Regions from separate parts of the Janibacter alittae genome, predicted to be linked through region 2. Evidence: riboswitches for the same ligand, from Rfam matches in the RefSeq annotation. Region 2 holds a riboswitch; each other region holds the start of a gene.

Region 1 (10,371 bases), 1.4 Mb from region 2:
CGCGACGACCAGGGGGACGACCCGCAGCTCATCGCGCCGGACGGCAAGGCCGTGGAGACGTGGCGGGAGAACTATCCCTACGAGACGCTGATGACGCGCAACGACTACGACGTCGAGAAGTACCTGCTGCAGATCGAGCTGCTGAAGTTCCAGTACTGGGTGCAGGACACCGGCAGGAAGTTCGTCGTCCTCTTCGAGGGGCGCGATGCCGCTGGCAAGGGCGGGACCATCAAGCGCTTCACCGAGCACCTCAATCCCCGCGGTGCCCGGGTGGTCGCGCTGACCAGGCCCAGCGAGCGCGAGGAGGGGCAGTGGTACTTCCAGCGCTACATCCAGCACCTGCCGACCAGCGGCGAGATCGTCCTCTTCGACCGGTCCTGGTACAACCGCGCCGGCGTGGAGCGGGTGATGGGCTTTTGCACCGACGAGGAGTACGAGACCTTCATGGACCAGGCGCCCAGGGTCGAGCGGATGCTCGCCGAGGCCGGGGTGCACGTGACCAAGCTGTGGTTCTCGGTGACCCAGCAGGAGCAGCGCACCCGCTTCGCCATCCGGCAGATCGACCCGGTGCGTCGGTGGAAGCTCTCGCCCATCGACCTGGAGAGCCTCGACAAGTGGGACGCCTACACCGGGGCCAAGGAGGCGATGTTCGAGCGGACCGACACCAAGCGCGCCCCGTGGATGGTCATCAAGTCCAACGACAAGAAGCGTGGCCGGATCAACGCGATGCGCTTCTTCCTCAACCAGTTCGACTACGAGGGCAAGGACCCCTCGATCGTCTTCGCCCCGGACGCGCAGGTCGTCGCGCGAGGAAAGAAGGTCGTCGGTGACTGAGCCCGGGTCGTCGGCGCCCGCCACGCACTGACCGCCAGGAGCAGGGCGGCGGCCGCGTAGACCAGGCCGAAGGCCATCCGTCCCGTCGGTGGCAGGTAGAACTGCGGCAGGACGAGCGCCGCGGTCAGCGCGAGGGGCCACCCGGCCCAGGTGGGGCCGGTCCACCGACCGGCCCGCACGGCACCGTGCCATGCCAGTGCCGTGGCCAGGGCGGACACCGCGAGCAGCGCCAGCCCGAGCCCGAAGCTGGTCAGCGCGGCGGGGTGGTTGCGTACCTGGTCGACGAGCGACAGCGCCTGTGGATCGGATGGCCCGAGTCGGCCGATGGCGTGCAGGGCAAAGGTCTCTGCACCGAAGTAGGGCAGGACCAGGACCGCTCCGGCCAGACCGCTCCAGCGGGCTAGCCGGGTCGTGGTGGTCGACAGCAGGTCGTTGATCCGCAGGCCGACGCGGGCCAGCTGCACCAGGGACAGCGCTCCGGCGAGGTGGGCGACGACCCACCACGAGCTGGCGAAGGCCGCGGCAGCCTGCGGTGTCGTCGCCGAACCACCGTCGCCGTAGGGGCGCAGCAACAGGTAGGCGGCCATGAGCAGGCCGGATGCTGCGGCCGGCATGGCGAGGTGTCGGGTGGTCGTCGGTCGCATCGTCGTCGTCCCTTCATGTGAGAGAGCGGTGCTCTCGTATTTGTGGAGTATGGATGACGGTGCGACTCCTGGCAAGAGCAGTGCTCTCGGTTGTGTCATCATCGGTGCATGGGCGGAGTCAGGGAGCAGTCGCGAGAGCGCACCAGGGCGGCGATCCTCGCGGCAGCACGCGCGGAGATCGCATCACGCGGTGGAGGAGGCCTGTCCATGCGTGCGGTCGCGCGCGAGGTCGGCATGGTCTCCTCGGCCGTCTACCGGTACTTCCCCACGCGGGAGGCGCTGCTCACCGCGATGATCGTCGAGAGCTACTACGGGCTGGCCGCGGCCCTGGGCGAGGTGCGGGCGCGACGACCCGACAGGCGTTGGAAGGCTCTCGGCCACGCCTTTCGTGGCTGGGCCGTCGCCAACCCGCACGAGTTCCAGCTGGTCTACGGCACCCCGATCCCGGGCTACGTCGCTCCTGCGGAGACCGTCCCGGCCGCCGAGGCCGTGGCAGTCCACTTCCTCCAGGCGGCGAAGGGGGCCGAGGTCGCCTCCTTCTCCCATCGAGGGTTGGTCCGCCAGGTGGTCGGGCTCGCGGACGTCGGTGGCGCCACCGGCAGCGGCGCGGCCGCCGTGCTCGCCGAGCTGGCGGCGCTCGTCGGTTTCGTCTCCCTGGAGCTCGCCGGCCACTTCGTCGGGACGGTCGATCCCGCTGACCACCTCTACGCGGCGCTCCTCCATCGGCAGGTCGACACCCTCGCTCTCGTCCGCGTGGGGTGAGCATGCTCCGTGCGGCCGCAGGTGCCGCGCGGTCGACCGATGGCGCAGACTGTGGCCGTGTCCACTCCCGAGCCCTCACCGCGCACCGCCCGTGCACCCCGTCGTCGCCAAGAGCTCGCCGACATCGGCCCGCTCGCGCAGCTGCGTGCCGGACGGCTGGCCCTGCGGCTCCCGCTGCTGCTCGTCGGGCTCTTCCTCTACGGGGCGTCGATGGCGATGGTCATCCGCGCCACGCTCGGGCAGATCCCGTGGGATGTGCTGCACGTCGGAGTCTCGAAGCACGTCCCACTGAGCTTCGGCACGATCGTCATCGGGGTCTCCCTGCTGGTCCTCCTCGGATGGATCCCGCTGCGCCAGAAGCCGGGCATCGGCACGATCGGCAATGCCCTGCTCATCGGGCCCTCCGCCGACATCGTGCTGTCCGTCCTGGAGCCGCCGGAGGATCTCGGCTGGCGGGTCGCGCTCCTCCTGGGCGGGGTGGTCCTCAACGGCATCGCCACCGGCATGTACATCGGCTCGCAGTTCGGCCCCGGCCCGCGTGACGGCCTGATGACCGGCCTCGCGCGGGTCACCGGTGGTTCGCTGCGGGTGGTGCGCACCGGTATCGAGGTCAGCGTCGTGGTCGTCGGCTGGTTCCTCGGCGGCGTCGTCGGCATCGGCACGGTGCTCTACGCGGTCGCGATCGGTCCGCTCGCGCAGCTCTTCCTCCCGCTCTTCACCGTCGACCTGCGGGTGCCGCGTCCGGATGGCGGACCCACCGAAACATAACTGGACATTATGTCTTCACCTATGTGAGGTTATGTCTTGGTCATGAGTCCCAGCGCGAAGCCCCGGCTGGCTGGGCGGCAACCCTCCACCCTCGGTGGGGTGCCCCGGGTGAGGACCTGGACGCGTGCCGACCGGCCGCGTCAAGCGCGGGTTCACCAGAGCCCTGGACGAAAGAGTCATGCCATGAGCCAGACGATCGACGACACCGCAATCAGCCCGAACCGCCTGACCACCTCGGTCACCGGCGCCCTGAAGCGCGGCACCGCCACCGAGGTCACCCTCTCGGCGCGACAGCACACCTTCACCATCGACGAGCCGGCCGGGCTCGGCGGGACCGACCTGGGCGCCAACCCGGTCGAGCACCTCCTGGCCGCGCTCGCCTCGTGCACCGTCATCACCTACCAGGTGTGGGCGGAGAAGTTGGGCCTCACGCTCGACGGCGTCGATGTGGCACTCACCGGCGACATCGACCTGAACGGCTTCTTCGGCACCGGCGAGGGGGTCCGCGCCGGCTTCCAGGGCATTGACCTGGCCGTCACCCTGACCGGCCCGGAGAGCGACGCGTCCTACCGCCGTCTCGAGGAGGCCGTGGCCACGCACTGCCCCGTCGCGGACAACCTCACCAACGGTGTCCCCGTGCGCACGACGCTCGAGCTGGCCCCCGTCTGAGCGACCCGGCTCCGTCCCGGCAGGGGAGCCAGCCGCACCTCGTGTGGCTAGCAGCACGCGCTGCTGGCCACACGACGCCAGCACGTCGCAGGGTCAGCGCACGACCTCGCGCAGACTGCCGTCGACCCGTCGGGTCCACCCGCGGGAGTCGAGGTGCTCCATGAGCGGTACCGCGACGCGCCGGGTGGTCCCGAGGGCCTGCCGTGCGGCGCTGAGCGTGAAGGGCTGCTCCAGTCCGGCCAGCACCCGCATCGCGCGTGCCGGCCCGTCGGGCAGCAGCACGACGTCGTCGGGCAACCGCAGGATCCGCCCCAACCGCTCGGCCGCGGCGAGCTGGGTGGTTCCCAGCCCGAGGTCGGCCAGCTCACGGCGCTCCGGGGTGACGAAGGGGGTCTGCCGCAGCTTCTCCTCCACGGCCCGGATGCCGGCCTCGGCCTCGCCGAGGCCGGCGGCGCGGGGGGCATGGACGCGACCGTCGGTGATCGACAGTCCGGCGATCGTGACCAGGTGACGCACGAGGTCCCCCGCAGGGGGGTGGATCTCGTGCGGCAGGTTGCCGCCGTGGTCCCGCGTGCGCAGGTGGACCGGCAACCTCAGTGCTCGGGCCGCCTCGGCCACGGTGATTCCCGCACTCAGCGGCTGCCGGCGGTGGTGCTCGGTGATGTGGTCGACGAGCCGCTCGCGCCAGGTCGACAGGGCCGTGCTGTCGACCCACCACCGACCCACCGCGACGGCGTCGGTGGGTGACCCGGTCCCGAGCTGCTCCAGGAGCGCGGAGTGCTCAGCGCTGCGCGTGCGAACGCGCACGTCGGCGAGCGAGTGGTCGCTCGCCGCGGTGACGAGGGCATCACCCCGGGCGGCGGCGGCCCCGCGACGGTGCAAGGGCAGCGGGTCGACGTCCAGCACCCGCACCGACCACAGTCGTCGGCTACCGGGATCACGCAGGATCGCACGGTCTCCCACGCGCCAGGGCAGGTCCGCGTCAGCGGTCAGGCGTGCAGCGCCCGTGCCGAGCGGGCGTACGTGGACGCTCACGTCCGCGGACCCGACGTGCAGCGTCGCCACCTCGGGTGACGCGCCTCCGTCGCCGGGGGAGCCCCCTTCGTCCCCGTCGACGGGGACCAGCGCGACGTCCACGACACGGGCGAGCGGGAAGGCTCCCGGCGTCAGCAGCGCGACCGAGCGGGAGACGTCGTCGGTGCGGCGCAGGTTGACCGCGACCCGGGAGACCGGGCCGACCTCGTCGCGCGCGCTGTCCTGGCTGTGCAGTCCGCGCACGGTCACCTCGCGGGTGGTGCCGTGGTCGAGGAGGGTCAGCCGGTCACCGCTGTGCAGGGTGCCCGCGCCGAGGGTGCCGGTGACCACGGTGCCCGCCCCGGAGATCGTGAAGGAGCGGTCGCCCCACAACCGCACCGGCGCGTCGGGGTCGGGCGGTGGCATCCGGGTGACGAGCGCGTCCAGTCCGCTGCGCACCGCGTCCAGACCGTCACCGGTCACGGCCGAGACCTCGTAGGCCGGCACGTCGAGCCCGGCAGCCGCGAGGCGACGCGAGGCCTGCGAGCGCACCCGCGCCCGCCGGCCGGCCTCGGCGAGGTCGCACCGGGTGAGCACGAGCAGCCCGTCGGTGATCCCGAGAGCCTGCACCGCCGCGAGGTGCTCCCTGCTCTGCTCCTGCCACCCCTGGTCCGCGGCGACGACGAAGACCACCGTCGGTGCCGGACCGAGCCCCGAGAGCATCGTCCCGACGAACCGCTGGTGCCCCGGCACGTCGACGAAGGCCACCTCGGTCCCGCCCGGCAGAGTCGTCCACGCGTAGCCGAGCTCGATGGTCAGGCCGCGCTTGCGCTCCTGGACGAGCCGGTCCGGGTCGCGCCCGGTGAGTGCCCGCACGAGGGTGGACTTGCCGTGGTCGACGTGCCCGGCCGTGGCCAGCACCCGCCTCACGAAGGGAGCCCTTCTCCGCTCCCGGCCCCGTCGCCGGGGACGTCGGGCACATCACCGAGGGCGGCTCGCACCGCTGCCCCGACGTCGGCGTCGCGGTCGGCGGGGATGCAGCGCAGGTCGATCAGACCGCGTCCGTCGTCGACCCTGGCGAGGACGGCCGGCGTGCCGGCGGGCGGCGTCCGCAGGCGCTCGACGACCTCGACGGGCACCTCGACGGCCCATCCCGGCAGGGGCACTCCCGGGGCGCCGCCTCCTCCGACGCGACCCTCGACCGCGACGACACCCCGCCCCAGCGCGGCGGCCAGCGCCTGCGTCCTGGGTCTCAGCTCGACGGCGCTCGCGTGCAGCGCCCTCGTCGCCGGCGGGGTCGGCCCCCGCAGGGTCGCCTCGAGCGCGGCGATCGTCAGCTTGTCGATGCGCAGGGCCCGGGCGAGCGGGTGGCGGCGCAGGGTCTCGACGATCTCGGCAGCACCGAGGGCCAGGCCCGCCTGGGGCCCGCCGAGGAGCTTGTCACCGCTGGCGGTGACGATCGTCGCCCCGTGCCGCAGAGCGGTGCTCGCGTCCGGCTCGTCCGGGAGCAGCGGGTCGGGCGCGAGCAGGCCGGACCCGATGTCGGCGACGAGCGGGACGGGGGAACCGTCGGGACGCACGGCGCCGCGCAGTTCCTCGTACCCCACCGCCGTGGTGAAGCCGTCGACCCGGAAGTTGCTCGGGTGGGCCTTGAGGATGCACCCGGTGTCGGGGCTGATCGCCTCCAGGTAGTCGCGCACGTGGGTGCGGTTGGTCGTGCCGACCTCGCGCAGTCGGGCGCCGGTCGAGGTGATGAGGTCCGGCAGCCGGAAACCGTCCCCGATCTCGATCATCTCCCCGCGGGAGACGATGACCTCCGCGCCGGCGGCCAGCGCGGTCGTCGCGAGGACCAGGGCGGCGGCGCCGTTGTTGACCACGAGCGCGTCGCCGGCGTCGGGCACCGCCTCCCGCAGGGCGGCGAGTGCTCCGGCACCACGTCGACCGCGGGCTCCGGAGGTCAGGTCCATCTCCACGTCCACGTGACCGGCGGCATCGACGACGGCCTCGACGGCACTGGGAGACAAGGGTGCTCGTCCGATGTTGGTGTGGATGACGACGCCGGTCGCGTTGAGGACGGCAGTGAGGGACGAGGCGCGCTTCGGGAGGCCGGCGAGGGCCGTGGCGGCCACGTCGCCCGGGGGGATCTCCCCACGCCGGGCGCGGTCCTGGGCGCGGTTGACGGCGGTGCGCACCGTGGCGCGACCCAGGGTCGCGGCGGCGGCGACGAAGGGGGGCTCGGCCAGGAGCGCGTCCGTGCGGGGTATCGCCCGACGAGGGTCGATCGTGGTCACCTCGTGCTCCCTTCGTCGGGGCTGGCCCTTCCCGTGTCACAACAGGGTGTCACCCGAGCGCACCCGTCGTGACACGGGCAGTGTGTGGCGGAGACGGACGGGAATCGAACCCGCCAGACCGAGATGCTCGGCCTCACCGGTGTTGAAGACCGGGGGGACCACCAGGAACCCAGACGCCTCCACGGCCAACCATAGGACCTCACTGGTGGGCGTGCGCCTTCAGGCCCGAACGGCATCGTGCCCGCCGTCGAGGTCGACGCGGACCAGCGCGGCGGTCAACCGGGCCAGGTCGTCACCGTCGACGAGCGCGGCGAGGTTCTCCGGGTCGGTGGGCAGGCCGACCGCTCGGGCTCCCCGGCGCACCCGGCCGTCGACCTGCGGTCGCAGGTCGGGCCAGACCGCCTGGACCTCACGGCAGAAGATCCCCGACCCGGTCGGGCCGACGCGGGGGAACTCCTCGAGAAGGGAACGCAGGCTCCCTTCGTCCTCGGCCGTCTCGTGCAGCCGGCGCAGATCGCCGCGCCACCGCTCCTGCAGCAGCTGGGCCATCTGCGCCAGGTACGTCGCCGTGCTCTCGTCGTACCGGCGATAGCCCCCGCGACCGAGCGCGTCCACCCGCTCCCGCCACGTCGAGTCGAGAAGGTGCTGCGGGGTGGTCCACCCGGCCCCGAGCAGCTCGCGCATCGTGGCCACGGCGACGGAGGCGCCGATGGGCGCCGCGAAGAGCTGGGTCAGGCAGAGCAGCTGGAAGAGCGGAGCCGGCGTGTCCCGCAGTCGGATCCCGGCCTCGTCCGCGTAGGTGGTGCCGTGCTCGCGCAGCAGGCGATCGACGGTGTCCCGGTGGCTCATGCGTGCGTCGTACCCGGGTTCGTTCGGGCCATGCCGTGGCCTAACCTCCAGACATGGAGCCCGTTCGCCTCACCCAGTACGCCCGTGGTGGTGGGTGCGCCTGCAAGATCCCCGCGGAGGAGCTCGAGCAGGTCGTGGCCGGTCTGCAGGTCCCGGCGCCGCCCGGCGCGGACGTGCTGGTCGGGCTCGACGACGGTGACGATGCGGGCGTCGTGCGCATCCGGGACGGGCAGGCGGTGCTGTCGACGTCGGACTTCTTCACCCCCGTCGTCGACGACCCCTACGACTGGGGCCGTATCGCGGCGGCCAATGCCCTCTCCGACATCTACGCCATGGGTGGCGAGCCGATCATGGCGATCAACCTCGTCGCCTGGCCCCGCGAGCTGATCTCGACCGACCGCCTGCGCGAGGTGCTGCGTGGCGGCCTCGACGTGGCCACCGAGGCCGGCTGCCCCGTGCTCGGCGGGCACAGCATCGACGCCCCAGAGCCGATCTACGGCATGGCGGTCACCGGCACGGCCGACCCCGGCCGGATGATGCGCAACGACGCCGCCGAGGCCGGTCTGCCGATCAGCCTGACCAAGCCGCTGGGCGTCGGTGTGCTCAACAACCGGCACAAGGCGACGGGGGAGCGCAGCGAGGAGGCCATCGCCTCGATGGTCGCCCTCAACCGGGAGGCCGCCCGAGCGGCGCTCGATGGCGGGGCCCGCGCGGCCACGGACGTGACCGGCTTCGGGCTGCTCGGGCACCTGTACAAGATGGCTCGGGCGTCGGGGGTGGCCGCGCGGATCGACGCGGCTGCGGTGCCATACGTCACCGGGGCCCGCGAGGCGCTCGCCGCCGGATACGTCCCCGGTGGGTCCCGCCGCAACCTCGACTGGGTGCGTCCGCACCTGTCCGCCGAGGGCATCACGCAGGAGGAGCTCATCCTGCTCGCCGACGCCCAGACCTCCGGTGGGCTGCTCGTCGTCGGCGAGGTCCCCGGCGCCCCGGTCGTCGGCGAGACCGTCGCTGCCGGATCGCTGCCCGGCGGTGCGCTCGTGCAGGTGATGTGAGCGCGGTCGACCGGGTCGGCCCTCCGGTCCGGGATGATCTGGAGTGTCCGGAGACTCCGGTCATGACCGGGCCATGTCGCGGTCATGACCGGGTTTCCCGGCCACCCCAGGGTGTCGTGGTCATCCCCAACGCAGCCTGACCCGCTCACTAGTTGCCGTGGCTGACTAGTTAGGCCTACCATCTAGTCATGAACGAGCACGACTGGCCCAGCGAGTGGCTACGGGGCGTGCTCGACGTGTGTGTGCTGCGGGTGCTGCTCGACGGCCCCAGCTACGGCTACGCGATCACCCGACGACTCTCCGGGGCGGGCTTGGGGGCGGTCAAGGGCGGGACCCTCTACCCCCTTCTCGGACGCCTCGAGGAGGCCGGCCACGTCGAGGTCGAGTGGCGGCCGGGCGAGGGTGGCCCCGGCCGCAAGTACTTCGCGCTCACGGCAGCCGGCCGTGAGTACGCACACGACCAGGCCGCCCGCTGGGCTGCCTTCACGACGACCACCCGGGGGCTCACCGACGGTGCGCTCGGGTCGGCAGCAGGGAGGAACTGACATGAAGCAGAACCGGAGCATCTTCGCCGATCCGGGCCGTATCGCCCCGAGTGTCGAGAAGGCATGGCGCGACGACTTCATCGTCGAGCTGCGACTGCTCTCCGTCCCCGGCGACCAGATCGGGGACGAGTTGATGACCGTCGAGACCCATGTGGCCGAGTCGGGCGAGCCCGCGGTGCAGGCCTTCGGCGAGGCGAAGGTCTACGCGCGGGAGATCGCTGCGGCCACCGGGGCGGCCGGTCGCGGGGGGAGCGTCGGCCCCGCGACCATCGGTGGAAACGTCCTGGGGCTGCTCGGGATGCTCGGTACGGCGGGAGCCTTCGCCGGCGGGTTGGCCGGCGGACCCGTCGGCGTCACCACCGGCGAACTGATGGGCCTGGCAGCGGTCCTGGCGCTGGTGGGGGCCCTCTTCGTCCCCAAGACGCTCCGGGTGATTGTCGAGCACCCCCGCCTGGCCCTGCTGCTCCCCGCGCTCGTCATCGGGGTCCTCGTCGGGATCGTCATCCTGCTCTCGGATCCACTCTTCACCGTGCCCCCTGTGCCGCTGGGTGTCGCCGGTGTCCTCCTGCTCGTGGTCGGCACGGCGGTGACCTGGTACGACCTGAGCGACGACGCGAGTGAGATCACCGCGCCGGGGGAGGGGCCGAGTGATGGCCGGCGTGGCCGGCTCCTGGCCGTCGTCGCCATGCCGCTGATGACGGTGCTCCTCCTCAGCCACGTCTGGCTCCTGCACGCGCTCACCGCATGACCGAGGGGCAGGGAGAGCTCAGGCGTGTTTCGGTGGCCGCGCGATGATCGGGAGGATGACGCCGACCAGCGCGATGATGCCCATGACGGTGAAGCCCAGCGTGTAGCGCCCGTCGGCGCCGATCAGCCAGGAGATGAGCAGCGGGCCGATGATCCCACCGATGGACCACCCGATGAGCATCAGTCCGTAGAT
Region 2 (10,371 bases):
CGAGACGAAGGTCGGCTACTGCCAGCAGTTCGCCTCGACCATGACCCTGCTCGCACGGGCCCACGGCATTCCCGCCCGGGTGGTCGTCGGTTTCCTGTCCGGCACGGCGTCGGGCACCGACGAGCGCGTGATCCGCGCGAGCGACGCCCACGCCTGGCCGGAGCTGTACTTCCCGGGAGTCGGGTGGACGCGCTTCGAGCCGACCCCGGGTGCCCGCGCCGCGAGCGTGCCGTCGTACTCCATCGCCATCGAGCGTGACGGAGTCGAGCCCACGGACGAATCGACGACCACGAGCGAGAGCGCGACCACCACGACGACGCAGGCGTCACCGACGCCGCAGGACCCGACCGCGACCGACCAGCCCGGCGAGGCGGAGACCTTCCCGTGGCGCACGTGGCTGCTCGGCCTCCTGCTCGTCGTGGCCGCCCTGGGTCTCATGCCGGTCAGCGCGTGGGTGGCGCGCCGACGCGACCGTGCCACGGCCGACGACGCCGCGGCCCGGATCGAGACGGAGTGGCAGGACCTGCTCGAGCGGCTCGCCGACCTGGGTCTGCGCCCGCCCGTGGGGGCCACACCACACCGCGTCGGTGACTGGGTCAGCCGTCACGGCTACCTCGACGAGCCGACCCGTGAGCAGCTCGACCACGTCGTGCTGACCGTGGAGCGGGCGCGCTACGGTCGTCCCGACCAGCAGCTGCCCGACATCCGCGCAGAGGTCTCCGCGATCGTCGGGGAGGTCCGCGGGCAACGGATGACGAGCTCACGCCTGAAGGCGAGCCTGTGGCCCCGCGCCGGTGTCGAGGCCTGGCTGTCGCTGCCGCAGCGACTGGCCGAGGCGGCCCGCCGGCGCTGAGCCACGAGATCTCCGGGCACGACGAAGGGGGGTCCACCATCGCGGTGGACACCCCCTTCGTCGTGGTGGTGCTCAGTCCAGGTAGTCGCGCAGGACCTGCGAACGGCTCGGGTGGCGCAGCTTGCTCATCGTCTTGCTCTCGATCTGGCGGATGCGCTCCCGGGTGACCCCGTAGACCTTGCCGATCTCGTCGAGGGTCTTCGGCTGGCCGTCGGTCAGGCCGAAGCGCATCGAGACCACGCCGGCCTCGCGCTCGCTGAGGGTGTCCAGGACCGAGTGCAGCTGCTCCTGCAGGAGGGTGAAGCTGACCGCATCGGCCGGCACGACCGCCTCGGAGTCCTCGATGAGGTCACCGAACTCGGAGTCACCGTCCTCGCCGAGGGGGGTGTGCAGCGAGATCGGCTCGCGACCGTACTTCTGGACCTCGACGACCTTCTCCGGGGTCATGTCCAGCTCCTTGGCCAGCTCTTCCGGGGTGGGCTCGCGGCCGAGGTCCTGGAGCATCTGGCGCTGCACGCGAGCGAGCTTGTTGATGACCTCGACCATGTGCACCGGGATGCGGATGGTGCGGGCCTGGTCGGCCATCGCGCGGGTGATCGCCTGCCGGATCCACCACGTCGCGTAGGTGGAGAACTTGTAGCCCTTCGTGTAGTCGAACTTCTCGACCGCACGGATCAGGCCGAGGTTGCCCTCCTGGATCAGGTCGAGGAAGAGCATCCCGCGACCGGTGTAGCGCTTGGCGAGTGAGACGACGAGACGCAGGTTGGCCTCGAGGAGATGGTTCTTCGCGTTCTTGCCGTCCTGGGAGATCCACCAAAGCTCGCGCTTGAACTTCATGTCGATCTTCTCGGCGGTGGCCAGCTTCTCCTCCGCGAAGAGACCGGCCTCGATGCGCTTGGCGAGCTCGACCTCCTGCTCGGCGTTGAGCAGGGCGACCTTGCCGATCTGCTTCAGGTAGTCCTTGACCGGGTCCGCGGTGGCGCCGGCGGTGACGACCTGCTGTGCGGGGGCGTCGCCCTCGTCATCGTTGCTGATGACGAAGCCGCCCTTCTCGTCGGTCTCGTCACGCTTGGTCCGGGAGGTGTCCTTGGGGTCCTCGCCGAGTACCTCGTCCTCGCCCTCTTCGGGCTCCTCGGCCGTGGTGGTCGTCGGGTTGGAGGCGGCGCTCTTGGCCGCGGCCTTCTTCGCGGCGGCCTGCTTGGCGGGCGCGACCTTCTTCGGCGGGGCTGCGGCGGCGGCCGCAGTCGTCTTGGTGGCAGCCGTCTTCTTCGCGGTGGTCTTCTTGGCCGCAGCCTTCGTGCTCGTCGGGGTGGCCGTGGTCTTCTTCGAGGCGGCCTTCGTGGCGCTCGTCTTCTTCGCGGGCGTCTCGTCGGCCTGGGCGTCCGTGGTCTTCTTCGCGGCGGTCTTCGTGCTCGTGCCGGCCTTCGTGGCACTCGCCTTCTTCGCCGGCGTCTCCGTCTTCTTGGCAGCCGCGGCCTTCTTCGCGGGGGCCTTCTTGGCCGTCTTCTTCGCGGCTATGGACTTTGGCACCTGAACCTCAATTCCCTGGTCGTCGAGCGCACGCAGGACGGCCTTTCCCCGGCTGGGGCTGATCTTGGCTTCGCTGAATGCAATCTGCAGCTGGTCCGGCGTGACCAGTCCTGCGGTGTGTCCTTGGCGCACCAGCTCCTGGAGCGCCGGGTGCGAGAACTCCTTGGGGAGGGAGCCCTGCGCCCCATCGGACCGTGGGGACACAGCAGTCACCAACAACCTTTCGTCACGGCGGATTCCGCCGGGGCACTTCGGAGGTGGCGTGTCCCCGGTGTCCCGACTTGCCCGGACGCTGTGCGTTGGGCTCGGTCACCATTATAAAACGTCGCCCCCGTGAAGGTGTACACGAGGGTCGCCCCGAGGGCATATGCGGCCGGGGCGCCTCCCGCGGGGAAGCGCCCCGGCCGGGGTGGAGTCCATCGCTCAGCGGGCGGCCGCCTTCACGGCGAGCACGTCGCACGGCGCGTCGAGCAGGACACGCTGCGCGTTGGAGCCGAGGATCAGCTTGCCGACGGGCGTGCGGCGACGCAGGCCGATGATGATCAGCGATGCGTCGGTCTCCTCGGCAACGGCGATGAGGTCCTCGGCCGGCTCCTTGCCACGCACGAGCCCGCGGACCTCACCCTTGACGTCGGCGTCCTCGAGGCGGGCCCCGACACGGCGCAGGTCGCTGTCGTTCTTGCGGGCCGCGTCGCCGCTGAGACCGGCACCGCCGCGATCGGAGTGGATGACGGTGAGCGGCTCATTGCGCAGCTTGCACTCCTCGAAGGCTCGCTCGAGCGCGGCCTCGCCCTCCTTGGTCGACACGTATCCGACGACGATCATCTTCTGCTCCTCGGGACAACTCGCTGATGGGAGATCTTGGCCGAACGCTACACCGCCACTGCGTGACCTGTCTCACGCGGGCAATGGCGTGGCGACGATCGGTTGCGTGGGGTCAGCGCCTGCCTGGCGCGACCACGACGGACCGCAGCAGGTCGGCAACCTGGTCCACCTCCGTGAGGAACCCGTCATGGCCCACCACGGAGGTGATCGTCACCAGCTCGGCGCCCGGCTTGGCCTCGGCGAGTTCCTCGGACAGGCGCGGCGGGTAGAGCCGGTCGGAGTCGACCGGGGCCACGATCAGACGGCCGGCGAAGGGGGCGAGGGCCTCGCGCAGATCCTCGCGTCCGCGGGCGAGGTCGTGGGAGTTCATCGCCTCGGACAGCACGGCGTAGGAGTTGGCGTCGAAGCGACCGGCGAGCTTGCCGCCGTGGTGGTCGAGGTAGCTCTCGACGGCGTAGCGCGGTCGACCGTTGTCCCCGGCGGGCTCGTCCCGCACGTCGCGGTCGAAGCGCTGGTGCAGCTCGGGCTCGCTGCGGTAGGTGATGTGCGCGATGCGCCGGGCGATGCCCAGGCCGACCTCGGGCCCCTGCGGCTGGTCGTAGTAGTCGCCGCCCGCGAACCACGGGTCGTTGCGGATCGCGAGGATCTGCGCCTGGCTCCAGCCGATCTGCTCGGCCGTCGCGTAGCCGCTCGTCGCCAGTGCCACCGCGGTGGCGACGCGGTCGGGATAGCTCGCGACCCACTCGAGGGTGCGCATGCCGCCCATGGACCCACCGATGACGGTGTGCCACGTCCGGATACCCAGCTCGTCGGCCAGTCTCGCCTCGGCGCTGACCTGGTCGCGGATGCTCACCCGGGGGAATCGGCTCCCCCACGCCCGACCGTCGGCGGCCGGGGCGCCGGGGCCGGTGCTGCCCTGGCACCCACCGAGGACATTGATCGCGACCACGAAGAGCTCGTCGGTGTCCAGTGGCGCACCGGAGCCGATGAGGTCGGGCCACCAGCCGGCCGTCGGGTGGCCGGGACCGGCCGGCCCGACGACGTGGCTGTCTCCGGTGAGGGCGTGCTCGACGAGGATCGCGTTGTCGCGGGCCTCGTTGAGTCGACCCCACGTCTCGTAGGCGAGGACCACATCGGGCAACCGGTCGCCGGACTCGAGGTCGAGGTCACCGATGGTGACGAACTTCCGGCGGCCGGGGTGGTCTCCGTCTCGCCAGGAACCCGAGGACGTCGGGGGCCTGGTGGTCACGCTCATGTCGAGGACTCCCGGGGCTCGCCTTGCCACACCCCCACGGTGCAGCCTGGTCATCACCCGGGGCACCCCGTCGCGAGGAGGGTTGCCGGCCAGCAAGCCGGGGCTTGACGCTGGCACTCATGACCTGTCCCCAACCATAGCCATTGAGGCGACGAGGATCGAGTGGGGTCCGCACACCGGACCCTCAGGCGGCCTCCCCCGCGACCGGGCCGCCGGGTCGGTCCCAGGGCCGCACCCCTGCGGAGAGCAGACGCAGCATCAGTTCGGCGAGGCGGTGGTCCGGGTCGATCTCGAGCGCCCGCTGCAGGCAGATGCCGGCGATCGTCCCGTCCCCCACCCACCAGGCGAGGTGGGCGACCAGGGTCAGGACCGGCGGCGTCGCCCCCGACGGCAGCAGTCGGGTCAGCTCGATCAGACGTGAGCGCACGGCGAGCACCTCCTCGTGCCACTGCTGGGGCGAGGCGTCCGGCCCGTCGTCGTCGGTGAGCCACGGGCACCACCGCGCGGCGAGCATCGCGGCGTCGGTCTCCGGACCCACGCTCTCGGCCATCGGCATCGCTCCCGGGCACAGGATGCCCATGAGGGCGTCCCGCCAGATCACGTCGTGGAGCGAGGCCGCCAGCCACGCCAGCGCCTCGTCACCGAACAGCTCGACGGCCATGGCGTCCGGACGCGGGTCGAGAAGCAGGGTCCACCACGCGAGGACGTCCTCGCCCCGGTCCAGCCAGTGCACCGGGGGACGGGTCGGCCCACCACCGAAAATCTGCGTGCTGCCGGTGTACCCGAGCGAGGCAAGGCGCAGGCTGACGGAGCGGGCCCGCTCCTCGTCCCGCTCGGGCAGCACTCCCGCGACGATCGCCTCGCGGCTGGGCAGGGGCGCGACACCGGCGTGGACGAAGGCCGCGATCGCCGGCACGTCCTCCGGCCGCGGGAGGGGCTGCCCGCCCTCGGGGCAGCAGCTCTGCCGGCAGTCGGGCGAGTACCACCGGCCGTCACGCACCACGACCCGCTCGTGGACGTGGAGTCCTTCTGCCACAGCGGCCTCGAGCATGGCCTCCGACAAGGGGTCCGAGTCCCCGACACCGTCCTCGTGGGCGATGACGATCACCGCGGTCGCCGCCTCGCGGGCGACGATCGCCATCGCCTGCCGGGCAGCGTCACGGCACTCGTCAGGGTCGGTGTGTAGGTCATGGCGCTGGACGAGCCCCAGCCGCTTGTCGTGCAGGACGGTCACGACGACCGAGGGTCCGGGGTGGTAACCGAGTTGGTACGGGAGCAGCACGGCGAGCTCGGCAGGGTCACGGGGGCGAACTGTCGTTGTCATGCCCCGAATCTGCCGCGGAGCACCAGCCGGGGGCAGGCCCCCTTCGCCGCCTGTGGATGAGCGCCGGCGGTCGCTCCGGCTGTGGAGCCGGTCAGTCCGGGACGACGTAGGAGGGCACCGTCCGCGCCCCACGGTCGGCGTGATCCCGGCCGTGCTGTGCCGCCCACGCGGCGGCGTCCCGCTCCCAGACGATGAAGTCCTCCGTCTCGCGCAGGAGCACGGTGGCAACCCACCCGATGACGAGGACGTCGTCGACGAGGCCGACCACGAGCAGGAGGCCCTCGGGGACGAGGTCGATCGGCGAGACGACGTACCCGATCCCGGCGAGCAGCATCATCAGCCGCGTCGAGGTCAGGCCGGTGTACTGCCCCGACCGCACGGCCCGGACCATCCGTGGGACGGCGCGCATCCGCGCCCACAGGCTCGGGGCTCCCGGGGTCGCGGATGCCTCGCGCAGGGCGTGGGCGAGGCGGGCAGCTCGGTACGTGCTGGGGCCGACGGGCATCGGGTCACCTCCGGGTGGCGGACACCAGCAGGCTACTCCTCAGCCGGTCACGGCGCGTCCCTCGTCGGCGGGCGGGAACTCCTCACGCACGTGGTCGGCGAGCTGCTTGAGCAGCCACACGTCCATCCCCGCACCGACGGCACCGCCGACGAGCGGCACGGCCTTGCCGAACCGGGCGAAGACCCCCCTGCCCGTCCGGCTGAGGATGCGGAAGCCGACGGCCTTGTTGACCATCATCAGCGCCGGGCCGGACAGCTGCTGCGACGCGAAGCCGGCCAGGCGGCCGCTCGGGACGGCCATCCCGGCCTTGGCCAGCAGGTCCTGCGCGTCGGCGCCGACGAGGCTGAGCAGGGCGGCCGAGCGCACCTCGCCGCGGGCCAGGTCATGGCCGCGCACGTGGGCGACGGCCGCGGCCATGCGCGTGGCGAGGACGTAGAAGCCGAAGACGTTGGCCGGGAGCGCGACGACCATCGTGGCGAAGCCGCCGAGATTGGTGATGAAACCGCTGGCACCGGCGAGCTTGATGTGGTCGGCGACGATCCGGTCGATGGCCCGCTCGGCGTTGCCGCCGGACTTCAGCAGGGCGGCGTCACCGACCGCGACGGCCGAGTCGAAGCGACCGCATCCCTCGATGCCGACGTCGAGCAGCTGCTGCACGAGATGGACGACCGCGCCGTTGGCACCGGCCTGCTCCTGCGGGTCGCGGGCCTGCTCGAGGGCCGGGCGGCTGTCCCGGGAGCCATGCTTGCCCTTGCTCCGCCCGAGGCCGAGCGTGTCGGTGAAGCCCATGTGACGTCCTTTGGTGGTGCGGGCGGTGTGTCACCGTCGATCCTGCCATGCAGCAGCTGCAGCGACCGTGCGCGGGAAGGAGTGTCACATCACGCCGGTAGCCTCGCTGCTGTGGAGGATCTCGGGGCCGTCGTCATCGGTGTGGACGGCGTCGGCGCTGTGCTGCCTCCGCACTCCCCTGCGGTGCCCACGACCGACCTCGCATCGCTCGTGGCAGCGCTCGATCCCACCATCCGGTGGGTGACGTGGTCGGCCGACGCGGTCGCGCCGGCCATCCGCACCGGCGCGCGTCTGGACCGCACGTGGGACGTCGCGGAGGGGCACCGCCTCATCCATGGTGGATGGGCGGCCGGGCCCGAGGTGGCCTGGGCCGCCGCGCACGGCCTGGACCCGCAGGGGGTGCCCAGTGCACCCACCGGGGACCTCTTCGACCTGCTCCCCGACGAGCTGCCCCCGGAGGACCTGATCCGTCCGGACGGGCACCTGCGCGCGGACGCGGTCTCCGGCGCGTGGTTGACGACACCGCAGCGGTGTGCCGCCTTCGCGGACGCGGCCCGGCAGGTCGCTCGCCACCAGCACGAAGCCAGGTCCGCCACCGGTCCTCGTGCGGTCGCCACGGCATGCGCCGAGTCTGCTGCCGCGGTCCTGTGTGTCGAGCTGGAGGCCGCCGGCCTGCCCATCGACCGGGAGGCTGCGCGCCGACTGGTCACCGCGGCTGCCGGCCCCGAGCCGCACGACGTCGCCGAGGAGCTCGCGTCCCGGCAGGTGCGCGACGCACCGGTCCTCGCTGCGCTGCCGGGCACGGGTCACGTCGACCTGCGCAACCCGGCCCAGGTCAAGACGATGCTCGCCCGCGCCGGCGTCGACGTGCCCTCGACCCGCAAGTGGGTCCTCGAGGCCCAGGTGAGCGCCCACCCGGTGGTCCCGGCGCTGCTCGAGTGGCGCAAGAAGGAACGGATCGCGACCACCTACGGCTGGCGGTGGCTGCGCGAGCACGTCGGCAGCGATGACCGGTTGCGCGGCCGGTGGGCGGCCTGCGACGGCGCGGCCGGCCGGATGACCGCGCAGGCCGGGCTGCACAACCTGCCCGCCGAGCTGCGGTCGGCGGTCGCCGCCGATGACGGCTGGGTCTTCGTGCGCGCCGACCTCGGGCAGGTCGAGCCGCGGGTGCTGGCGGCGGTCTCGGGCGACCCGGCCTTTGCCGCGGCGACCCGCGAGGACGACCTCTACTCCCCTGTCGCCGCGCAGCTGGGGGTGGAGCGCTCGATCGCGAAGATCGCCGTGCTCGCGGCAATGTACGGCCAGCGCTCCGGCCCGGCCGCGGAGGCGCTGCGCGGGCTCGAGCGGGAGTACCCGGTGGCGATGGCGCACCTGCAGCGGGCGCAGGAGGCCGGCCGGCGCGGGGAGCCGGTGGTGACCTTCGGCGGGCGTCTCGTGCGCACGGACCATCCCGGCGGTGGTGGCAACGAGCATGACGGGGGCGAAGCCGTCTCCGCTGCACGCGGCCGATTCGCGCGCAACGCCGTGATCCAGGGGTCGGCGGCCGAGCTGTTCAAGGCCTGGGCGGCGACCGTGCGGGTGGCGGTGCGCCCCCTTCCCTCCCGGATCGTGCTGTGCCTGCACGACGAGCTGCTCGTCCACGTCCCGCAGGAGCACGCCGAGCAGGCCGCGGCAGCGGTCGACCAAGCGCTCACCGACGCGGCACGGCGCTGGCTGGGCGGCGAGCAGGTGCGCTTCGTCGCCGACACCTCGCTCGTGCGGCGGTGGTCCGAGGCGACGTAGCTACTGGGAGTCGGAGGAGTCGTCCCGGGTGCGCAGGAAGTCCTCGAACTCCGCGCCGAGTTGGTCCGCGGAGGGCAGGTCCTGCCCCTCGCCGGCGAGCAGGCTGGGCCGCTCGAGCCCGCGCAGGTGCACGTCGTACTGGCGCTCGAGCGCCTGGACGGCCTCGCGGACCTCGTCGTTCTCCTCGACCTCACGCTCGATCTGCAGCCGACCCTCGCGGGCGGCCTCCGCGAGTGCGTCGTTGGCCAGGTTGAGGCCGGTGACGTCGACGATCGCGTTGAGCGCGGTCAGTGCCGCGTCGTGGAAGGTCGACTGGGCGAGGTAGTGCGGCACGTGCAGGCTGAAACCGACGGCATCGCGGCCGGACTCCCCCAGCCGCAGCTCGAGCAGGGCGGCCAGGCTCGCCGGGACCTGGACGGTGCCGAAGACCGGCTTGTGCTCGCCGATGAGGCGCTCGTCGCTGCCGTGGACCGTCATGCCGACCGGCCGGGTGTGCGGCACCGCCATGGGGATGCCGTGGGCGTGCACCGCCAGGGTGATTCCGACTTCGTCCATGAGCGTGGTGACCGCGCGGATCATCGCCTCCCACCGGTAGTCCGGCTCCGGACCGGTGAGGATGTAGTAGCTCTGCCCGTCCCGGTCGTCCAGGCGGTACAGCACCAGCGCCGGGTCGTTGTAGTCGGTGTACCGGTTGGCGTCGAAGGTCACCACCGGCCGCCGACTGCGGTAGTCCACGAGGGAGTCCACGTCGAAGGATGCGACGACGGTCGGCTCGCTCACCTCGAGGAGGTGGTCGACGAGGAGGCGCTGGGCCATCCCGGCGTCGAAGAAGCCGTCGAAGGCGACGATCATCGGCCCCGGCTCGAGGGAAGCGGGATCGGTGTCGACCTCGTAACGGTAGAGGCGCTCGGCCACGTCAGGTCCTCCTTGTCGGTTCTTCATCCATTGTGTCAACATCCGCGCCGGTGGAGCCATTCCATCCGCGGAGCCCCGACGAAGTGCTGCTGGCAGCACTTCGTTGAGTCAGCAGCACCTCGTGCTGCGGCTGGCAATACGAACTCGAGCCTGCAGCAGTTCGTATCAGGTGGGGACCGCGGCGATGGCGGCGCGCACGCGTTTCGCGGAGACCGAGTAGGCGGTCCCCAGGGACTGGGCGAAGAGGGAGACGCGCAGCTCCTCGATCATCCAGCCGATGTCGACGACGTCCTGCGCCCGACGACGAAGGGGGGTCAACGCCTCGAGCAGGTCGGCGTAGGCGGACTCCACGGAGTCGATCGCCTCCCGGTGGCCGGCGTCACGACGCGGGTTCTCCGCGGCCCGCTCCAGGCGGACGAGGATCCCGCGCAGGTAGCGGCGCAGGTCGGGCAGCCTCGCCACGCCGGTGTCGGCGATGAAGTCGGGTCGCACCAGCCCGTCGAGCTGGGCGCGGGCATCGGCCACGGTCGCCGTCAGCGTCGGGGCCTGCATCCGGTCCAGCAGCCGCAGCACCTCGCTTCGCTGGGCGAGCA
Region 3 (10,371 bases), 1.2 Mb from region 2:
ATCTCAACGAGGGCATCCAGACCTACACCACGTTCTTCGACACCTTCGCCGACGCACTCGAGGAGAAGAGCTGACGACTGCATCCACGCGCGCAGCCGCCCCGGCCAAGGGGCGGCTGCTCGACGGCAGGCTGGCCCTGGGAACGCTGGCCGTCGTCGCGCTGCTCGCCCTCTCCCTGGTCACCGGGGTCTATGACGTCTTCGGCGCCGAGGACGGTGCGCAGATGTTCGCCATCACGCGGGTCCCGCGCACCATCGCCCTGGTCCTCGCCGGCGCGGCCATGTCGATGTCCGGACTGATGATGCAGCTGCTCACCCAGAACCGCTTCGTCGAGCCCACGACGACGGGCACGACCGAGTGGGCCGGCCTGGGTCTGCTCGCCGTGATGATCCTCGTCCCGACCGCCTCCCTCCTGGAGCGGATGGTCGGGGCGGTCATCGCCGCATTCATCGGCACGATGATCTTCTTCCTCTTCCTGCGCCGGGTGTCGTTGCGCTCGTCGCTGATCGTCCCGATCATCGGCATCATGCTCGGCGCGGTCGTCGGCTCGATCTCGACCTTCATCGCTCTGCAGACCGACATGCTGCAGAACCTCGGCGTGTGGTTCGCGGGCAGCTTCACCTCGGTGCTGCGCGGTCAGTACGAGGTGTTGTGGATCGTCGCCCTGGTCGCGGTGGTGGTCTTCATGGTCGCCGACCGGTTCACCGTCGCGGGCCTCGGCGAGGAGATCGCGACGAATGTCGGGCTCAACTACAACCAGGTGCTGCTCGTGGGTACCGGCCTCATCGCGATCGCGACAGGTGTCGTCACGGTCGTCGTGGGCAATCTGCCCTTCCTCGGGCTGATCGTGCCCAATGTCGTCTCGATGTTTCGCGGTGACGACCTTCGCAGCAACCTGCCCTGGGTCTGCCTGCTCGGCATCGCGATCGTCACCGGGTGTGACCTGATCGGGCGGACGATCATCGCCCCCTTCGAGGTGCCGGTGTCGCTGATCCTCGGGGTCGTCGGCGCCGTCGTCTTCATCACTCTCCTGCTCAGGCAGCGCAGTCGTGGCTGAGGCACCCACCCGCGAACGACTCACCCCGCCGACGGGGTCCCTGCTGACGGAGCGGGCCTCGGGGCCATTGCCCACGGCCCGCGCACGCCGGCGCTACCGCATCGTCGTGACCACCCTTCTGGTGCTGGCCGTCGGCTTCGGCATCGGTCTGCTCGCCTGGGACAACCCGATGCCGGTCGGCTCCGACGGCTTCTGGCGGATCGCGCAGCTGCGCGCGACGATGGTCATGGTCATGCTCGTCGTCGCCTTCTGCCAGGCCGTGGCCACGGTGAGCTTCCAGACCGCCACGAACAACCGGATCGTCACCCCCTCGATCATGGGCTTCGAGGCCCTCTACGTCGCGGTGCAGACCGCCGCCGTCTACGTCCTCGGCGTCGCCGGCGCCGGGTTGCTCAAGGGCCTGCCGCAGTTCGTGCTCATGGTCGTGCTCATGGTCGGCCTCTCGTGCGCGCTCTACGGCTGGTTGCTCTCCGGGCGCTACGGCAACATCCAGATCATGCTGCTCATCGGCATCATCATCGGTGGCGGACTGGCCTCCGTCGCCTCCTTCATGCGCCGCCTGCTCAGCCCGAGCGAGTTCGACGTGCTCACCGCCCGGATGTTCGGCTCGATGGCCAGTGCCGAGGCCTCCTACCTGCCCGTGGCGATTCCCCTGTGCCTCGCCGCCGGCGGTGCCCTGTGGTGGCAGGCCAAGCGGCTCAACGTCGTCGCCCTCGGCCGGGAAACCAGCACCAACCTCGGGCTGAACCACCGCCGCGAGATCATGCGGGTGCTCTTCCTCATCTCCATCCTCATGGCGGTCTCCACCGCGCTCGTCGGACCGATGACCTTCCTCGGCTTCCTCGTCGCGACGCTCGCCTACCAGTTCGCCGACACCTTCGACCACCATCACCTCTTCCCGGTTGCGGTGCTCATCGGTTTCGTCGTGCTCGCCGGGTCCTACTTCGTGCTGAAGAACGTCTTCTACGCCGAGGGGGTCGTCTCGATCATCATCGAGATGATCGGCGGATCCGTCTTCCTCTTCGTCATCCTGAGAAAGGGACGCCTGTGATCACGCTGACCGGTGTCGGCAAGAGCTACTCCAGCGAGGTACGGATCGGCCCGGTCGACCTGACGATCCCCGCTGGCGGCATCACCGCCTTCGTCGGGCCCAATGGCGCGGGCAAGTCGACCCTGCTGACGATGATCGGCCGCCTGCTGGACATCGACGACGGGGTGATCGAGGTGGCCGGGTACGACGTCTCGAGCACCACGTCGAAGGACCTGGCGAAGATCCTGTCGATCCTGCGCCAGGAGAACCACTTCATCACCCGCCTGACAGTGCGCCAGCTCGTCGGTTTCGGGCGCTTCCCGCACTCCCGGGGACGACTGACGGTCGCCGACGAGCAGGCCATCTCCGCTTCGATCGACTTCCTCGACCTGACCGACCTGGAGAATCGCTACCTCGACGAGCTCTCCGGCGGTCAGCGCCAGCGCGCATACGTCGCGATGGTCCTGACCCAGGACACCGAGTACGTGCTCCTCGACGAGCCGTTGAACAACCTCGACATGAAGCACTCGGCACACATGATGAAGCACCTGGAGCAGGCCGCCCAGCAGCTCGGGCGCACGATCATCATCGTCATCCACGACATCAACTTCGCCAGCCACTACGCCAGCCACATCTGCGCGGTCAAGGACGGCGAGGTCGTGGCATTCGGCCCGCCCGAGGAGATCATGACCGACGACGTCCTCACCGCCGTCTTCGACACCGACGTCCAGGTCATCGACGGACCCAACGGACGCCTGGCCGTCTACTACTGATCCGCACGCCCGGCGCCTCCCACGCGCACTACCACCGGGAGTCCACCGATGGAGGCAGAAGTCGGGTGCGCCCGTGCGGCACTGCTGCTGCACCGAACACCGCCCCCGATTTCGCCTCGGTCCCCGGGGAACGCTGGCGGTAGGAGAGTCGGGTCGTGAACTCCTACGCGTAGGACGAGCTCGCCGCGGACGTGTCCCGTCCGGACCCCGGAAAGCGCTTCGACGCCACGATCGAGGGGATGGATGTCTCGACGTCCAGGGCCCGCCCCGACAGGGCTCCCTCAACACGCGCCGGACACGGCTTCGGGCAACCGGACACACGCCGATGACAAGGCAGACGAGCGCGGATGCGCGCACAGCCCTTGTTGCCCACTCGAATCGGCATCTGACCGATCCCAGGGGGCGATGGACGGACCTCTGCGTATCTGCGCGCGGCCAGGACGAGTAGCAGCGGCAACACGACTGGGGCGTCACCGTGTGGGTTGACGCCCGACGGCTGGGGCAGCCCGTCGTCGGTCCGGCGCCTTGGTCAGCCCCCTGGCGTAACGTCGTCTCATGACAGCCAGCGTTTCCGAGCAGAACGCGAGGTCGTCGGACTCCGGCGCGAGGGATCGGGTGGGCGTCGGTGCAGCCCACGTGGCTGCGTGGGGTTTCGCCTTCCTGCTGCTGCGTGTCTTCGCCGTGTCCGACTACGAGTGGGAGACCGCGTTCCTCGTCAGTACCACCCTCGGGCTGGACGATGGGCTGGCGTTGGTGTTCGGATCGCTCATGGCCAGCTACCTGCTGACGGCCATCCTGCTGATCTGCGTGCTGCCGCCGTTGATCGCGTCCTCGGTGTGGGGGACCGGCGAGCATCGGCAGGGCATTACGATGCTCGCTGTCCTCGGCCTTCTCGTGCTCGGGGCGCTGACCACGAGTTACAACCTGTGGTGGCTTCCGCTGTCGACGTTCGCCGTCTTCATGACATTCTTCCTGATCCGTCGTCTGCCTCCGCGCAACCGGTTGCGCCGGTCGGTCTCGACGGTCCTGGCGCGGGTGGGATTGATGACGGGGCTGGCCACGCTCCTGATCGCAGCGTTCGTCCAGACACCCTGGGTCCCGCAGGAACAGATCGAGACCACTGGCGGAACCATCACCGGGTACGTTCTCAGTGTCGACCCCGGATACCTCAACGTCCTCACAGACGATCACCAGTTCGTGATCCTGCTCAGCAACGAGGTGCTCTCCCGAAGGTAGAAGCACGTGCGATTGCGGATTGCACCCTCACGTGGCCAGTTCCGTCAACGATCCCCGGGCCGTTGTCGGGGTGCCAGTGCTCGACAGGTGTTGCGAAGCGCTGAACAGGACCGGGAAGCCGACTGATCGTAGAGTGCAAGCATGCGTCTGGAGCCAGCTCCAACGCCATCAGCCTGCTAGACAGTCCGGTAGGTCGACCAGGGGAAGGACCTGACATGGGCCGACTAGATGGACAGGTTGCGGTGATCACCGGCGCAGCAAGCGGAATCGGCCGCGCCGCAGCGGACCTCTTCGCGGCCGAGGGCGCAGCCGTCGTGCTTGGCGACTTGCGTGAGGAGGACGCAGTCAACGCGGCAGCTGAGATCACCGATGCCGGAGGCAGCGCCATGGGAGTGGCCGTCGACGCCATGGAGGAGGACTCCCTGGCAGGGCTGATCGATGCTGCCGTCTGCCGTTTCGGGCGACTCGATGTCATGTGCAATCACGTCGGTGGGAGCAACCCCGCACGTGACGTGGACGTGGTGGGCTTGGACATGGATGAGTTCGATCGGGTAATGCGGCTCAACGTCCGCAGTGCGATCGTCGGCTGTCGGCTGGCCATTCCACACCTGGCGCGGGCTGGTGGAGGATCGATCATCAACACGGCGTCGGTCGGAGGGTTGAACGGCGACTTCGTCCAGATCGCCTACGGGACCGCCAAGGCCGCAGTGATCCGGCTGACGCAGTATGTCGCCACCCAGTACGGCCACCAGAACATTCGTTGCAACGCGATTGCTCCCGGCGCAGTGATGACGCCGGCCTTGGCCAACAACCTGCCAGCCGAGATGATCGAGGGGATCCGCACCCACAACGCTCTACCGTTCATCGGTGACCCGGTAGATGTGGCGCACACGATGCTCTTCCTCGCCTCGTCCGAGTCGCGGTACATCACCGGTCAGGTGCTTGTTGTCGATGGTGGCATGACCAGCCACCACCCGATCGCCGAGATTCGCCGTCCGACGGACGCGAAGGGGACCTGACCGCGAAGAGGCCGTCGGGCGACGCCTGCGGGCTCTGCGCGGTGCTGTTCGGTTGCCGTGGTCTGAGGTCGCTCCCGGGGGTGGGTCCACGTTCAGTCAGGTGGTCGGACACGCGGCCACGGAGATGCTACGTTGGTCCCGCCTATCCAGAGCAGCCGAGAGACCTGGCTCGACGACGCTGCAGCAACCCCCCACATCGGGTGCGGGTGCTACCGCCGGGACCGATGGAGGATCGATGTTCTGTGCACCGTCATGGCGTGCCGTTGCGGACCACGCCAGCCTGCTCGTCGCCCGCCGGCACATCGACCTGTGCCGGGTGACGGCCGACCGCTGTCGAATGCGCACTGAGCGCGGCTGACCCTTCGCCGCGCCCTCCTCCCCCGAGCGTCCACCGCGCTCACCCCCCTTCCTTGTCGGTGCCAAGGGATCCCTCTGGCGCCACGACGTCCTTGGAGTTCACCGTGCCCACACCCATGTCCTCGTCCCCCTCCACCACGCAGTCCACGCCGGCCCAGCTGAAGCGGGTTCGCGCCCGCAGCATCTGGGAGGGGGCGATGCGCGCCCGTCACCAGGTACGCAAGTTCGCTGCCTTCGAGACCGCCGAGCCCGTCCCGGTCGGTGGCGACGACAGCTCCCCGAGCCCCATGGAGTACGTGGTGGCGGCCCTCGGGGGGTGTCTGGCCGTGGTGGCCGAAACCGTCGCCGCCGAGCAGGAACTCGGGCTCACCGCACTGGAGATCGATACCCAGGCGACCATGGACACCCGCGGCTTCCTCGGGACCGCGGATGTCAGCCCCCACTTCCGGGAGGTGGTGGTGCGGGCCCGCTTCGGCCTGTCCGACCCCTCCGCACTCCCCGCACTGCAACGTGAGGTCGAACGCCGCTGCCCCGCGTTCAACCTGGTCAAGGACGCCGGTGTGCCGGTCACCCTCGACTGGTCGGTGACGGGGGGCCCGCGATGACCACCGTCGGTGCGTGGACGATCGGCTTGGCCCTCACCTACACCCTCTTCCTCGTCGGTGCCGGACGCGTCGCCAAGCGCCGCGAGTCGGCCGGTCGGGACTTCTTCGCCGGAGGTCGGCGGTTCCGGCCGATCACGGTCGCCTTCTGCATCACCGGCCTGTTCTCGGGCTCGTCGTTCATCGCCATCCTGGAGCTGAGCTACCACACCGGTGTGTCCGCCCTCTGGTACGGCGTCGCGGAGTCGGTACAGATCCTGCTCATCGCGGGGCTGCTCGTCGTGCCCCTGCGCGAGCGGATGGTCGTGACCATCTCGGGCCTCATCGGCGAACGCTTCGGTCGGCTCGCGCTGGGCGTGGGGGGAGCCATCACCGCGTTCACCTTTCCGATGTGGTCGGTCGCCACCGCGATCGCCTTCGCCTCGGCGCTGCACGCCTTCACCGGTCTGTCGATCCAGGTGGCGATCGTGGGCACGGCGCTGCTTCTCCTGTTCTACCTGTGGTCCGGCGGCATGTGGTCCATCGCGTTCACCCAGACGGCCAACTGCGTGGTCTTCACCCTGATGCTCGCCCTGGGCGCCACCGCGTTCCTGATCGATCCCGGAGTGGGCGGGCTGAGGGAGCTGGCAGCATCGCGCCCGGAGATGCTCGACTGGTCAGGGGTCGGACTGCCGCTGGTGGTCGCGTGGTTCGGAACCTTCGTGGTCAACGTCATCCTCGCCCAGGCGGCGCTGCAGATGGCCCTGTCCTGCCGCACGCCCGAGGCGGGTCGCCGCGGTCTGGTGTATGCCGTCGGCTTCGGGGTGCCCTTCATCCTGCTGGGGGTGGTGTGCGGTCTGGCGGCAGCCCTCGTGGTGCCCGGCGAGGCGCTCGGTCTCGTCGGGGTGCCGCTCTACATCGCTCAGGTGCTGCCCGCCCCGCTGGCGGCGGTGTTCTTCCTCGGCATCTGGGCCTGTGCCCTGGGCTGGGGCGGGCCGTGCCAGTTCTCCGGAGCCACCAGCCTGGGCCGGGACGTCGGCCGGGCCCTTCGGCCCGGGGCGACCGAGGAGGACATGGTGCGCTATACCCGCTGGTCGCTGGTCCTGCTCACCGCTCTGATGATCGCTTTCGGCTTCCTGCGTGCCGAGCAGTCGGCCTGGTGGAACGTGTTGGCATGGACGCTGCGCAACGGTGCCACCCTCGCCCCGGTCCTCGCCGCACTCTTCTGGCCGCTGGCCACGCGACGCGCCGTGGTCGCGGCGATGATCGTCGGCTTCGGCACCGGGCTGGCCTGGTACCAGCTCGGTGGGTGGCAGCCCGACCAGTTCCATCTCGGGGTCCATCCGGTGTGGGTGGGGATGAGCGTCAACCTCCTCGTCATGGTGGTGGTCACGCTGCTGGAGTCCCGGGGCGAGTGGGCCCTGCCCCTGGTCGGTGAACGCCGCCACCTCCGCGGACTCGGCACGGTGACGGCCGCGGTGGCGGTGGGCCTGATCACGCTGATCGCCTGGGACTGGCTCCAGGCTCACGGCCTGGGTGGACTGACCGGGTTCGCCACCGTGGCCCTGGCATCCGCAGCGGCCTTCCAGCTGATCACCCCGCGTCCCACCACCAGCCTCCCAGCGGACTCGCACCCGGGTAGTGGCCCCGGTCGTCACCCCGGCGACGACGAGGAGGCCGTGGGCCGAGCCCGGCCGGTGTCAGGCGGTGTCCCGGCAGGCCCATGAGGTGGTGGGCATTGGCGCGTGTCCTCGACGATGTCGCCGTCCGGGCGAAGACCCGGACGGCGGCATGCCGCGGCGGGGGTGGCCCGGGTTGTATGGTCAGCACATGCTGAACAGTGCCTCACGCCTCGACGTGATCAACCGGCTGGGTCGGGCGATGGCGGACCCGTCCCGAGCTCGGATCCTGCTGATGCTGCTGCACGAGGCGGGCTACCCGGCCCAGCTGGCTCGTGATCTCGATCTGAGTCGACCCAACGTCTCCAACCATCTGGCCTGCCTGCGTGGTTGCGGGATCGTCGTGGCCGCACCGGAAGGGCGTCGCACCCGCTACGAGATCGCCGACGTACACCTGACGCGGGCCCTGGAGTCGCTGCTGGAGGTGGTCCTGGCGGTCGAGGACGGGAACCCCTGCACGGACGAGGACTGCGATCTGCCGCTGTGCTGTGGCAGCACCTCCACTGCCCTGCCGGATGCGCAGGTCATGCGATGAGCGATGCGTGCTGTGGCGGTGGCGACGAGGTCGTGACCGAGGAGCTCGCGCCGTGGTGGCGTGACCGCGCACTGCTCCTGCCGGCGACGGCAGGGGTGCTCTGGGTGACGGGCCTGCTGCTGGGCCGGGCCGGCGCCGGCAGCCTGGCCACGGTTGCCCACGCGGTCGGTCTGGCCGCAGGTGCGTGGACCTTCGCCCCGAGCGCGGTGCGCCGTCTGGTCGGCGGATCGGGGGGCGGCCGCCTGGGCGTCGGCCTGCTCATGACGATCGCCGGCACGGGCGCGGTGCTGCTGGGGCACGTGGGCGAGGCCGCCGCGCTGGCCTTCCTGTTCTCGATCGCCGAGACGCTCGAGGACCGCGCGATGGACCGCGCACGGCACGGCTTGCGCGCGCTGCTCAGCCTGATCCCCGAGACCACGGTCGTGTCACGACCGGCAGGTGAAGAGCGGATCCCGGCCGAGCAGGTCCGCCGCGACGACGTCCTCGTCGTCGGGGCCGGCGACCGCGTCAGCACGGATGGTGTCGTCACGGTCGGGCACTCGTGGCTGGACACGTCGGCGATCACCGGCGAGTCGATCCCGGTCGAGGTCTCTCCCGGTGACACGGTGGCGGCCGGGTCGGTCAACACCTCGGGCACGCTGCGCATCACGGCGGTCGCCGATGGCCGCGACAACTCCCTGACGCGGATGGTCGAGCTGGTCGAGCAGGCGCATGCGGACAAGGGCGAGCGCGCCCGGTTGGCCGATCGGATCGCCCGACCACTGGTGCCCCTGGTGCTGCTCGCTGCCGCGCTCGTTGCCGCCTTCGGCTTCGTCGTGGGCGACCCGCAGACCTGGGTGGAGCGTGCCCTGGTCGTGCTGGTCGCAGCCTCTCCCTGCGCGTTGGCGATCGCGGTCCCGGTCACGGTGATCTCGGCGATCGGCTCCGCCAGCAGGTTCGGGGTGATCATCACCTCCGGAGCGGCCTTCGAGCAGCTCGGCACGATCCGCACGGTCGCCTTCGACAAGACCGGCACCCTCACCCGCAACGATCCCGAGGTGGTGGCCGTCCACGCGGCCCCCGGCCACACCGACACCGAGATCTCGGCCCTGGCGGCCGCACTCGAGGCCGCGAGCAGCCACCCCTTGGCGGCGGCCGTGGTCGCCGCCTCACCCGACCGGCCGGAGGCCGACGATGTCCAGGAGCACGCCGGCCACGGATTGACCGGAACGGTGGCCGGGCGTCGGGTGCGCGTGGGCAGCCCCGGCTGGATCAGCCCGGGTGGCCTGACCGAGCAGGCCGAGGCGATGGCCGACCAGGGGATGAGCCTCGTGGTCGTCGAGGTCGACGACCGGACCTGCGGCCTGATCGGTATCCGCGACGAGCTGCGCCCCGAGGCAGCCGAGGCGATCGCTACCCTGCACCACCAGGGGATGTCCACCGTGATGTTGACGGGCGACAACACCCGCGCCGCGCACGCCTTGGCGGCGCAGGCCGGCATCCGCGACGTCCGCGCCGAGAGCCTTCCCCGGGACAAGGCCGATCACGTCCGACGCGCGATGGCCAGCAGCCCGACGGCGATGATCGGCGACGGCATCAACGATGCTCCCGCGTTGGCTTCCGCAACCGTGGGCATCGCCATGGGTGCCGGTGGCTCCGCCGCGGCGGTCGAGTCCGCGGACGTCGCCTTCACCGGGCGCGACCTGCGGCTGCTTCCCCAGGCCCTTGCTCATGCCCGCCAAGGGCGGGCCATCATGACCCAGAACGTCCTTCTCTCGGTGGCGCTGATCGCGATCCTCTTCCCGCTGGCCCTGTTCGGGGTACTGGGGCTGGCGGCAGTCGTCCTGATCCACGAGGTCGCCGAGGTCGTCGTCATCGGGAACGGTCTGCGCGCGGTCCGCGCCCAAGGCCAGTCCCGGCGTGGGGACGAGGACGGCCCGCGCCAGCACCTCTCGACGGTCGGCACCGGGCGAGCACGCGTCTGAGAGCGCTCGTCGCCGTGATCGTGGCGGTCCTCGCCATGGCATCACCACCGGGTGGTCGAGGAAACCCTCGCCGTGGACACTCCACGGCGAGGGTTTGCTCGTATCGGCGAACGCGTCGGGTCAGTCGGGCACGACGTTCA

Evidence for each region. A riboswitch is a leader RNA that binds a small molecule or an ion and turns the genes downstream of it on or off. The one in region 2 is predicted to bind S-adenosylmethionine.
Region 1: another riboswitch for S-adenosylmethionine. It lies ahead of V1351_RS15025 (OsmC family protein); the one in region 2 lies ahead of metX (homoserine O-acetyltransferase MetX).
Region 3: another riboswitch for S-adenosylmethionine. It lies ahead of V1351_RS00125 (OsmC family protein); the one in region 2 lies ahead of metX (homoserine O-acetyltransferase MetX).

What each region holds. Positions count from the first base shown of each region.
Region 1 covers NZ_CP144913.1:3,114,093-3,124,463, reverse strand. The annotation lists gene ppk2 (polyphosphate kinase 2) at 1-834, shown strand, start outside; gene V1351_RS15040 (hypothetical protein) at 753-1,478, opposite strand; gene V1351_RS15035 (TetR/AcrR family transcriptional regulator) at 1,587-2,240, shown strand; gene V1351_RS15030 (YczE/YyaS/YitT family protein) at 2,280-3,008, shown strand; SAM riboswitch class IV at 3,047-3,161, shown strand; gene V1351_RS15025 (OsmC family protein) at 3,192-3,677, shown strand; gene V1351_RS15020 (SelB C-terminal domain-containing protein) at 3,771-5,621, opposite strand; gene selA (L-seryl-tRNA(Sec) selenium transferase) at 5,618-6,982, opposite strand; tRNA gene V1351_RS15010 (tRNA-Sec) at 7,068-7,163, opposite strand; gene V1351_RS15005 (endonuclease) at 7,202-7,831, opposite strand; gene selD (selenide, water dikinase SelD) at 7,885-8,886, shown strand; gene V1351_RS14995 (PadR family transcriptional regulator) at 9,075-9,431, shown strand; gene V1351_RS14990 (hypothetical protein) at 9,433-10,179, shown strand; gene V1351_RS14985 (L-lactate MFS transporter) at 10,198-10,371, opposite strand, start outside.
Region 2 covers NZ_CP144913.1:1,183,653-1,194,023, reverse strand. The annotation lists gene V1351_RS05755 (DUF3488 and transglutaminase-like domain-containing protein) at 1-853, shown strand, start outside; gene V1351_RS05750 (RNA polymerase sigma factor) at 926-2,596, opposite strand; gene V1351_RS05745 (universal stress protein) at 2,807-3,208, opposite strand; gene metX (homoserine O-acetyltransferase MetX) at 3,321-4,463, opposite strand; SAM riboswitch class IV at 4,479-4,588, opposite strand; gene V1351_RS05735 (DUF4192 domain-containing protein) at 4,648-5,787, opposite strand; gene V1351_RS05730 (YkvA family protein) at 5,879-6,292, opposite strand; gene V1351_RS05725 (hypothetical protein) at 6,332-7,081, opposite strand; gene V1351_RS05720 (DNA polymerase) at 7,193-8,863, shown strand; gene V1351_RS05715 (proteasome assembly chaperone family protein) at 8,864-9,778, opposite strand; gene hrpA (ATP-dependent RNA helicase HrpA) at 9,944-10,371, opposite strand, start outside.
Region 3 covers NZ_CP144913.1:19,365-29,735, forward strand. The annotation lists gene V1351_RS00095 (siderophore ABC transporter substrate-binding protein) at 1-74, shown strand, start outside; gene V1351_RS00100 (ABC transporter permease) at 71-1,057, shown strand; gene V1351_RS00105 (iron chelate uptake ABC transporter family permease subunit) at 1,050-2,108, shown strand; gene V1351_RS00110 (ABC transporter ATP-binding protein) at 2,105-2,860, shown strand; gene V1351_RS00115 (hypothetical protein) at 3,416-4,096, shown strand; gene V1351_RS00120 (SDR family NAD(P)-dependent oxidoreductase) at 4,312-5,115, shown strand; SAM riboswitch class I at 5,255-5,346, shown strand; gene V1351_RS00125 (OsmC family protein) at 5,589-6,077, shown strand; gene V1351_RS00130 (sodium:solute symporter family protein) at 6,074-7,780, shown strand; gene cmtR (Cd(II)/Pb(II)-sensing metalloregulatory transcriptional regulator CmtR) at 7,884-8,267, shown strand; gene V1351_RS00140 (heavy metal translocating P-type ATPase) at 8,264-10,231, shown strand; gene V1351_RS00145 (aldo/keto reductase) at 10,352-10,371, opposite strand, start outside.